Regions from separate parts of the Pseudarthrobacter sp. rb genome, predicted to be linked through region 1. Evidence: riboswitches for the same ligand, from Rfam matches in the RefSeq annotation. Region 1 holds a riboswitch; each other region holds the start of a gene.
The links. Region 1 has a riboswitch for thiamine pyrophosphate ahead of thiC (phosphomethylpyrimidine synthase ThiC). Riboswitches for the same ligand answer to the same signal wherever they lie in the genome.
Positions count from the first base shown of each region.

Region 1 (3,269 bases):
CGCGATCTTGTAGGTGATGACACCCGTCTTGACGTCGTCCTTGTTGGGCAGCCCCAGATGTTCCTTTGGTGTGACGTAGCAGAGCATGGCTGTCCCGTACCGGGCAATCTCGGTGGCGCCGATTGCCGACGTGATGTGGTCGTAGCCGGGAGCGATGTCGGTGACCAGCGGGCCCAGGGTATAGAAGGGCGCACCCTTGCACAGCTCCTGCTGCCGTTCCACGTTCTCACGGACCAGGTGGAAGGGAACGTGGCCCGGCCCCTCCACCATCACCTGGACGTCATACTCCCAGGCCCGCTGCGTCAGCTCGGCGAGCGTGTCCAGCTCCGCGAACTGCGCGGCGTCGTTGGCGTCCGCCGTGGAACCGGGGCGGAGGCCGTCACCCAGCGAGAAGGCGACGTCGTATTTGGCGAAGATTTCGCACAGCTCATCGAAGTGCGTGTACAGGAAGTTCTCCTGGTGGTGGGCCAGGCACCAGCCCGCCATGATGGAGCCACCGCGCGAGACAATGCCGGTGACGCGGTTGGCGGTCAGCGGAACATAGCGGAGCAGCACGCCGGCGTGGATGGTCATGTAGTCCACACCCTGTTCGCACTGTTCGATCACCGTGTCCCGGAAGATCTCCCAGGTGAGGGCGTTGGCCTCGCCGTTGACCTTTTCCAGCGCCTGGTAGATCGGCACCGTCCCGATCGGCACGGGGGAGTTGCGGATGATCCACTCCCGCGTGGTGTGGATGTCGTCGCCGGTGGAGAGGTCCATGACGGTGTCGGCACCCCACTGGGTGGCCCACTGCAGCTTGTCCACCTCCTCCGCGATGGAGCTCGTCACCGCAGAGTTGCCAATGTTCGCGTTGATCTTCACCAGGAAAGCCTTGCCAATGATCATCGGCTCGGATTCCGGATGGTTGATGTTGTTCGGGATGATGGCCCTGCCGGCGGCAACCTCGCTGCGGACCAGTTCAACGTCGCAGTTTTCGCGCAGCGCCACGAACCGCATTTCCTGCGTGACGATTCCCTGCCGGGCATAGTGCATCTGCGTCACCGTCCGGCCGTCGACGGCGCGGCGGGGCACCGGCTGTGCGCCCTTCCACTCCGCGGAGGCGGCGCCGCGGCGTACGGCCGAGCGGCCGTCGTCGAGCAGGTTGCGCTCCCGGCCGCCGTAGGGCTCGGTGTCCCCGCGCGCCGCGATCCACCCTGAGCGGAAGGGCTGCAGGCCGCGTACGGGATCGCTGCCGGGCCCCGCAGTCCGGTAAGTCCGGAAGGGTGCGTTCGGCTGGCCGTTGGGTGACGACTCAAGGGCAATTTCCGTCACAGGTACCCGGACCCCGGACGCCTCATCCGCAAGATAGGCCAGGGAATGGGACTTCAGGGACTGGGTTACCTGCGGAGCTGATGTGCCGCCGGGCTCCCCGGCGGACGGCATCAGGGCAGGGTTCAACTGGGTGTTTTGCGTACTCAAGGGAATACTCACTTCCTTCGCCGGCATTACCCGGACAGGTTCAACGGTCGCAGGCTGCGTCAGCCCGATCTCAGCCCCTGCAAGGGCACCCGTGTGGTCAGGAACGAAGCTACCACAGGCCCCTGAACCGGGCTTGTCATAATTGCGGTGCTAGCCTGACCGGGCATCGAAAGGAGCCCCATGGCAGACATCATCCACTTCCGTGGACCCGTCCTGACCGCACCGGACCGGGTGCGGCATGGACTTTGGTCGGTGGACGGAAGGCTCACGTTCAACAAGCCGGACACTCCTCCCCGCCGGATACTCGACGGCTGGGTCCTGCCGGGCTTCGTGGACGCCCACTGCCACATCGGCCTGGGCCCCGCAGGCCCTGTGGAGCCCGCAGCCGCCAGGGACCAGGCGCAGGCGGACCTCAACGCCGGAACCCTCCTGGTCCGGGACGCCGGCTCGCCGGCGGATACCCGCTGGATGCAGGGTGGCAGGGACTTCCCGGTGTTGATCCGTGCCGGGCGCCATATCGCCCGGACGCGCCGCTACCTGCGGGGCTTCGCTGAGGAAGTTGAACCGGACGGCCTCGTGGAGGCCGTCCGCAAGCAGGCGCGCGACGGCGACGGCTGGGTCAAGCTGGTGGGCGACTGGATTGACCGCAGCGCCGGCGACCTGGCGCCGTCGTTTCCCGCCCCCGTCGTACGCGATGCCGCCCAGGCGGCGCACGACGAAGGCGCCCGGGTGACGGCGCACTGCTTCGCCGAAGACACCCTGGACCAGGTGCTGGACGCCGGCATTGACTGCGTCGAGCACGCCACCGGGCTCCTGCCCCGCCACCTGCCCCGGTTCGTGGAGCAGGGCGTACCGATCGTGCCCACGCTCATCAATATCGCCACCTTCCCCGACATTGCTGCGCAGGCGGATCCCAAGTTCCCACGCTATGCCGCGCACATGCGCGCCCTGTGGGAACGCAGGCTCGAGCGGGTGGCGGAAGCCCATGCCGCGGGCGTGCGCATCTTTGCCGGTACCGACGCCGGCAGCGTGATCCGGCACGGCAGGATCACGGACGAAATCCTGGCCCTGCACGGCGCCGGCCTGCCCATGGACGCGGCCCTCGACTCCGCCTGCTGGGCAGCACGAACGTGGCTGGGAGCGGACGGAGTGGAGGAAGGGGTCCGCGCCGACGTCGTCGTATGCCGGGAAGACCCGCGGGCGGTACCGGAGACCATTCATGCGCTGGAGCACGTGGTGCTGGGCGGGCGGATCATTCGCTGACAAACGGCTCGCAGGGACTTGGAATAAATTGAAGCTTCAAGTAATTTTAATAGGTGACAGGCCGCCAATGGGACGGCCGCCAATGCTAGGAGCCTTCAATGACCGCATCAGCCAGCAGCCAGGATCTTCTTCCTGCCGACCTCGCCATGGGCACCGTGATGCTCAAGGTGGGCGACATGAAGGTCATGACCGACTACTACCAGCGTGCGCTGGGCCTTGAGGTGGTGGCCGAGCAGGACGGCGGGCTCTACCTTGGCCGCCTGGGCAGGCCGTTGGTCCACCTCGCGCCGGCTCCCGGACTGCACCTTCCCGGCAGGGGAGAAGCAGGCCTGTTCCACACTGCGCTGCTTTTCGAGGACCAGGCTTCCCTCGCCGCCACCGTCGCTACGGCTGCCCAGTACGAGCCGCGGGCCTTCACGGGCAGTGCCGACCACCTGGTCAGTGAAGCGTTCTACTTCACCGACCCCGAGGGCAACGGCATCGAGCTGTACTGGGACCGCCCCCGCAGCAGCTGGTCCTGGAATGGGACCGACGTGGTCATGGACAGC
Region 1 is NZ_JBWJAR010000003.1:356,882-360,150, forward strand. It holds gene thiC (phosphomethylpyrimidine synthase ThiC) at 1-1,458, opposite strand, end outside; TPP riboswitch at 1,454-1,561, opposite strand; gene ACWRN3_RS06650 (amidohydrolase family protein) at 1,639-2,721, shown strand; gene ACWRN3_RS06655 (VOC family protein) at 2,820-3,269, shown strand, end outside.

Region 2 (3,269 bases), 330 kb from region 1:
CCGTCCGTCGCCTGTCCGTTGGGTGCCAGCGGGCGCCCGGTGACCTGGCTGACGAGCGTGGTGATGGAGGCGCCGTCGGCCACCTCGTGCGTGTTTCCGTTCAGGGTGATGTTCACGCTGTCTCCTTGATGTGGGGTGTGGTGGCGGCTGCCGCCGGCCGGGAGAACCGCTCCGGGCTGAAGGGCGCCCAGCGGGAATCGGATGTACCGTCCAGCAGCGCCGTGCAGATGGCGGCTGCGGCGGGTGTGAGCAGGACGCCGTGCCGGAAGAACCCGGTGGCGATGATGAGTCCCGGGACGTGCCCGTCGGCAGGGTTTCCGGACCCCGGATCCACCCGCACGCGGCCCAGCAGGGGCGCGTTGTCAGGGGTACCGGGGCGGGCCCGGGCGGTGCACTCGAGCAGTTCCAGTTCGGCGACGGCGGGCACCAGCGCCTGCGCGTCCCGCAGCAGCTGGTAGACGCCTCCGGCGCTCACGGCATCGGAGAGCGCGTCCTCGCGCTGGGTTGCCCCTATCACCACGGTTCCGTCCTGCCGGGGGACGATGTAGACGGGGACGCCGTGCACCAGGCCGCGCACCGTGGAGGTCACCAGGGGCTGGAGGTGCTGCGGAACGGCGAGGCGGAGGATGTCCCCGTGGACTGGGCGCAGTGGCAGGTCGAGGCCGTCGGGCAGGCCCCCAAGGTCCCCTGCCTGCAGGCCGTTGGCCACGATGGTTTCCGCCGCCAGGACGGTGCCGCCGCCGGCGAGGCTGGCACCGGTAACCGTTCCGCCCTCCCACAGCAGGCCGGCGGTCCGGTCGGGTACGGCATACCCGTCCACCGCTCCGGCGGCGGCCAGCTCCGGGGACCTAAGTGCAGCCCCCGCGAGGGCCAGCCGCAGGGCTGCCACCAGGCGCCGGGGATCCACCTGGTGGTCTGCGGGTGTGTCCAGGGCGCAGGCGATGGCGGGACTGAGCAGCGGTTCGCGTTTGCGGGCTTCGCGCACGGCCAGGGGCTCCACCCCCAGTCCGTTGGCCTGTTGTACCGCGCGGAGGTCCATCAGCGCGCGGCGGTCCGCGGCGTCGGCACCCACGGCGATTGTCGGCGTCGTCAGGTATCCGCAATCCGCCCCCGTCGCGCCGGCGATCCCCGCGGCGAACCCGGGCCAGCGGGACGATGCCTCAAGCATCAGTTCCAGGAGGTCCTCCTCCTGGTAGTGAAGTTCGCTGACCGGGGCAAGCATGCCCGCGGCGGCCCAGCTGGCACCGTTTCCGGGTGCGTCATCGATCAGGGCAACGGAGCGTCCGGAACGCTGCGCCTCCCAGGCGATGCCATGGCCCACCACTCCCCCGCCGATGACGGCGACGTCGGCACGGACGGTGGACTGGATGCCGGTATGGGCGGGCCCGGGGAAAGTGTCAACGGGGTTGCGCATGTGGTTCCTTCCCTACGCCGGCATTAACCGGATCAGGTCAAGCGGTCGGCTCTGACGCCCTCTCAGCCCGGCGCTTTGTGACAGCTGCCGCAGGCTCCCGCAGTACCTGCCCAGTTTAGAGGAACTAGGCTTGCAGGCATGAATGTGTCCGCCTCATCCCTGCCCGCCGGTCCCCACGCTCCAGCCACCGCAGCCCTCACCGCCGAAGTTGCCAACGCCGGCCACAGCGACGCCCTCAAGGCAGCCCGCCTGTATCTCTGCACCGACGCACGGACGGCGCGCGGCGATTTCGCGGAGTTCGTGGACGCCGCGTTTGCCGGCGGCGTGGACATCATCCAGCTGCGCGACAAGACCATCGAGGCCGCAGAGGAACTGGACCTCCTGGCGGTCCTGAAGGAAACAGCGGTACGCCATGGCCGGCTCTGGGCCGTCAACGACCGTGCGGACATCGCCGTGCTGTCCGGGGCACCGGTGTTCCACATTGGCCAGAAGGACCTTCCGCTGCCGGCAGCACGGACGCTGGTCGACGGAAACGCGGCCATTGGACTCTCCAGCCACACCACCGACCAGGTGGACGCCGCCTTGGCCGCAACGGTTGGGCCGTCAGGGCTGGACTATTTCTGCGTGGGTCCGGTCTGGGCCACACCCACCAAGCCCGGCAGGGCCGCCGTCGGCCCTGAACTGGTGACATATGCCGCCGAAGCCTCCCGGCAGGCCGGAGATCCCGTGCCGTGGTTTGCCATCGGCGGCATCGACCACGGAAACGTCCGGGAAGTGGTGGAGGCGGGTGCCGGCAGGATCGTGGTGGTCCGCGCCATCACGGAGGCACCCGACCCCGCGGCCGCCGCCGCCTCCCTGCTCGACGCGCTGGACGGCACCGGCTCCTGAGCCTGCTTAATTCCGGGACTTGGGGATACGCTGATTTTTGTGTCACATCATCGGTTGGCCCCCAACGTCCATGACCACAAGAATGCCCTGGAAGAGGCGCTGGGCCTGCTGCGGACGGAACTTGAACTGCCGGGGCCGTACCCCGCCGAAGCAGTGGAAGACGCCCGGGCCGCCATCGCGGCGCTGAAACTGCCGTCATACGACCTGACCACCGTCGAGTTCGTGACCATCGATCCGGCGTCCTCCACGGACCTGGACCAGGCAGTGTTCATCGAACGGGACGGAAACGGCTACCGGGTCATGTACGCCATCGCCGACGTTCCGGCGTTTGTTGCTCCGGGCGGTCCGCTGGACGCCGAAACCCGGCGCCGGGGACAGACGTTCTACGCCCCGGACGGCCGGATCCCGCTGCACCCCGAGGTGATCAGCGAGGGCGCCGGAAGCCTGTTGCCCGGCCAGGAGTGTTCGGCTTTCGTCTGGGACTTCACGCTCGACGGCGACGCGACAGTGCTGTCCGTGGGCGTCCGGAGGGCGCGGGTCATCAGCCGTGACAAGCTCAGCTACAAAGGCGCCCAGACCGATCTTGACGCCGGGACTGCCTCGACCGTGCTGGGGCTGCTCCGCGAGGTGGGGCTGAAGCGGGTGACGCTGGAACGGGCACGCGGGGGCGCCAGCCTGAACATGCCTGAGCAGGAGATCGTCCAGTTGCCCGACGGCGGCTACCGGATCGACGCTGTTCCGCAGCTTCCCGTGGAGGACTGGAATGCACAGATTTCCCTGATGACCGGAATGGCCGCCGCACAGCTCATGCTGGAGGGCAAAGTGGGCATCCTGCGCACCATGCCCGCACCGGATGAACGGTCCCTGCGGCATTTCCGGCTGCAGACCGAGGTGCTGGGCAGGCCGTGGGACGGGGAGGTCAGCTACGGCGAGTACCTCCGGTCGCTCGATCCCACCGATCCCCGGC
Region 2 is NZ_JBWJAR010000003.1:22,971-26,239, reverse strand. It holds gene thiS (sulfur carrier protein ThiS) at 1-116, opposite strand, end outside; gene thiO (glycine oxidase ThiO) at 113-1,414, opposite strand; TPP riboswitch at 1,407-1,525, opposite strand; gene thiE (thiamine phosphate synthase) at 1,553-2,302, shown strand; gene ACWRN3_RS05175 (RNB domain-containing ribonuclease) at 2,342-3,269, shown strand, end outside.
Region 2: another riboswitch for thiamine pyrophosphate. It lies ahead of thiO (glycine oxidase ThiO); the one in region 1 lies ahead of thiC (phosphomethylpyrimidine synthase ThiC).

Region 3 (3,269 bases), on a different contig from region 1:
TCCAGGCCCAGCCCGCGCATGGTCCGGGCAAACAGCGCACTGTGCATCCGCTCCGGCCTGCCGCCGCCGTATTCGTCGGCCTGGATTTCCACGAGGGCAGCCTTGGCCCGGCCGGATAGCCGCGGAATGGCCCAGGTGTGCGGATCCGCTTCCTTCAACTGGTACACGGATTTGTGGATCAGGAACTCTTTGAGCTGCTCCAGGCTTGCCTTCCGTGCCACGAAGCGGGAAACGCTCGGGCCGGTGTCCATAGCGGCGAGGCCGAAAAGGACGTCGGCCACGGCATCGCTGGTCATGGCAATCCCGGCGGCCAGTTCGACATTACCGGCGGTTTGGCGTGCGGCGGCGCGAAGGGCGGCTTCAAAGGGTTCTTCGATCAGTCGCCGGACCCTGATCAGGGCCGGTTCCCACTCCCAAGCGTCGCTGACCCCGTCCAGGCCCGAGTAGTGCAGTTCGTACAGGCAAAAGAGTGACAGCTGGATGTCTTCGTCGGCAATGATGTCACCGGTACCCGCCACCTGCGCCGACACCAGCCGGTGCAGCCCGTCCAGCTCCGGAGCGGCAGCATCAGGGGCCTTCGACAGGGCCGCAAAGAGCGCGCTGCTGACGGGTCCTCTGGTGTCCGGGATTCTCATGGTGCTCCTTGGTTGCCGCGCCGGTTCGGGGAACGGCCGCCGATGGTGCTCCCGTTCCCTGTGGTGGTCGTACCCCGGGGGACAACATAGTAAGCATGATTACTAATAAAAGCTAAGCAGCCCGGGGCCGCTTGGCATGTACCGGTGCGTGTCCCGCTGCGCCGGGTCAGCCGGCGCTACTCGTCCAGCGCCGAACCCAGGATGTCGCGCAGGGCCTCCACCACCAGTTCGTGGTCCTGCAGCTGCGGCAAGCCGGACACCGCCACGGAAGCCACCACACCAACGCCCGTGACCTGGATCGGAAACGCGCCCCCGTGTGCCGCATAGCGGGACTGGTCGAACCAGGCGTTGTCCTCGATCCGGCCGCCGCCCAGCCGGCCGCGCAGTCCCACCAGGAGGGAGGGCACCTCGTACCGCAGGGCAGTGCGCTGCTTGGCCCGGATCCAGTGGCCGTTGTCGGGCGTGGCGCCCGGAAGTGCGACATGGAACAGCACCTGGTCACCCTTGGCGATGTCGATGGCGATGGGCAATGACCGCTCCTTGCCCAGCTCAACGAGGAGCAGGCCCAGGTTCAACGAATCATCCAGCGAGAAGCCGGGAAACTGGAGCTCCCGGACCTCCGCCTCGATGCGGGCAATCTGCGCCTCCAGTGAGCCCTCCGGCTGGGCGTCGCTGGAATCAGGATCGAACCCGGTCACATCCGGTGGATTGGCGGTCATGGCCCTCAATCTACTCCTGCCAGGTGTAAACTTGACCACGCCCAACTGGGCAAAATAGACAGCGTTACCCAACCACAAGCAACACTAAAAACGACAGGGGAGCGCCGCCGTCGGGCATCCTGGCACAGGCCGGGCACCGCAGGTGGGCGCTGAGAGTGCGGACAGCCGCAGACCCTCGAACCTGATCCGGTTAGTACCGGCGCAAGGGAGTCGAGTTCTCAAAGTGTCGCGGATGCACGGCCACAGGCCTGCACCCGGGTCCACTTTCCCCTCCTGTTTCCCAGGAGGATCACATGAGCACTGCAGCAATCAAGAAGACCACCAGTAAGTCCTGGCGCGTCGTGGACATCGTCGTCGCCGCGCTGGTGGCCATCGCGGGCGGCGTCATCTTCTGGGCATGGGACCAGGGTGCCGCCGCACTGTCCGCCCCCATGAACGCCGCCTACCCGCCCCTGACCGGACTGCTCGCCGGCGGCTGGATGATTCCCGGGGTGCTGGGCATGCTCATCATCCGCAAGCCCGGAGCCGCCCTGTTCTGCGAGACCGTAGCCGCAACCGGCGAACTGCTGATGGGTTCCCAGTACGGCGCCTCGGTCCTGTTCTCGGGTTTCATCCAGGGCCTGGGCGCGGAAATCATTTTCGCGATCTTCGTCTACCGCAAGTTCAACCTGCCCGTATCGCTGCTGGCCGGCGCCGCGGCAGGGTTCTTCTGCGGCCTGAATGACTCGTTTGCGCCGTGGGGCTGGAACATTGCCTACTCCGGCGCGGACAAGCTCGCCTACATCGTGCTGACCACCCTTTCCGGGGCCATCCTGGCTGGCGCTTTGTCCTGGCTTGCCACCCGCGGCCTGGCCCGCACCGGCGTGCTGGGCTCCTTCGCGTCCCGCAAGGCTGCCACGGAGCCCGTCTTCTCCTGATGGCACCCTCCCAGGACGCCTCCGGCACGGTCCGGCCTGCCGCCATCGCCGCCCGCGGCTGGGGCTGGCGGCACGCCGGAAGGGCCAAGCCCGCCGTCCACGGCCTTGACCTGGACATCGCCCCCGGGGAGCGGGTGCTCCTGCTGGGGCCTTCCGGCGCCGGGAAGTCCACCCTGCTGCACGCCCTGGCCGGCGTCCTGGGAGACATCAACGACGACGGCGAGGCGGGCGACGCCGACGAGTCCGGTTCGCTGCTGGTGGACGGAGCCCCGCCCCGGGCACGGCGCGGCCGCGCCGGTCTCATGCAGCAGGACCCGGAGACCCAGGTGGTCCTGTCGCGGGTGGGGGACGACGTCGCCTTCGGCGCCGAAAACCTTGCGGTGCCCCGCGACGCCATCTGGCCGCGCGTTCACGAGGCACTTGCCGACGTCGGGCTCGCCCACCTCCCGCTGGACCACCCGACGTCGGCCCTGTCCGGCGGCCAAAAGCAGCGCCTGGCGCTGGCGGGCATCCTGGCGATGCGTCCCGGACTGATCCTGCTGGACGAGCCCACCGCCAACCTGGACCCGGACGGTGTGCTGGAGGTCCGCGACGCCGTGGCCCGCTCCCTGGACAAAACCGGGGCGACGCTGGTGGTGGTGGAGCACCGGGTGTCCGTCTGGAAGGACCTGGTGGACCGGATCGTGGTCCTGCAGCCCGGCTCCGCGGCCGATCCTGCAGTGCTCCTGGACGGGCCGCCGGACCGCGTACTTACCGAGGCGCGGAGCATGCTCGCCGCAGCGGGCGTCTGGGTACCCGGGTACGTGCCGGCCACACGCGCCCGCGCCGCCGTCCCGGCTCCCGGCGCAGGCAGCCTCCTGCTGGCCGCAGAGCAGCTGGGCGTCTCCCGCGAACGCCCCCGCCGCAAAGGCTTCCGGAAGATCCTGCCTGTCCCGGTCCAGGAAGGCGTGGCCGCGCAGGTCCGCGCCGGGCAGGCCCTTGCCATCACCGGCGCCAAC
Region 3 is NZ_JBWJAR010000015.1:68,805-72,073, forward strand. It holds gene ACWRN3_RS17630 (iron-containing redox enzyme family protein) at 1-635, opposite strand, end outside; gene ACWRN3_RS17635 (heme-degrading domain-containing protein) at 812-1,354, opposite strand; TPP riboswitch at 1,440-1,580, shown strand; gene ACWRN3_RS17640 (ECF transporter S component) at 1,648-2,271, shown strand; gene ACWRN3_RS17645 (ABC transporter ATP-binding protein) at 2,271-3,269, shown strand, end outside.
Region 3: another riboswitch for thiamine pyrophosphate. It lies ahead of ACWRN3_RS17640 (ECF transporter S component); the one in region 1 lies ahead of thiC (phosphomethylpyrimidine synthase ThiC).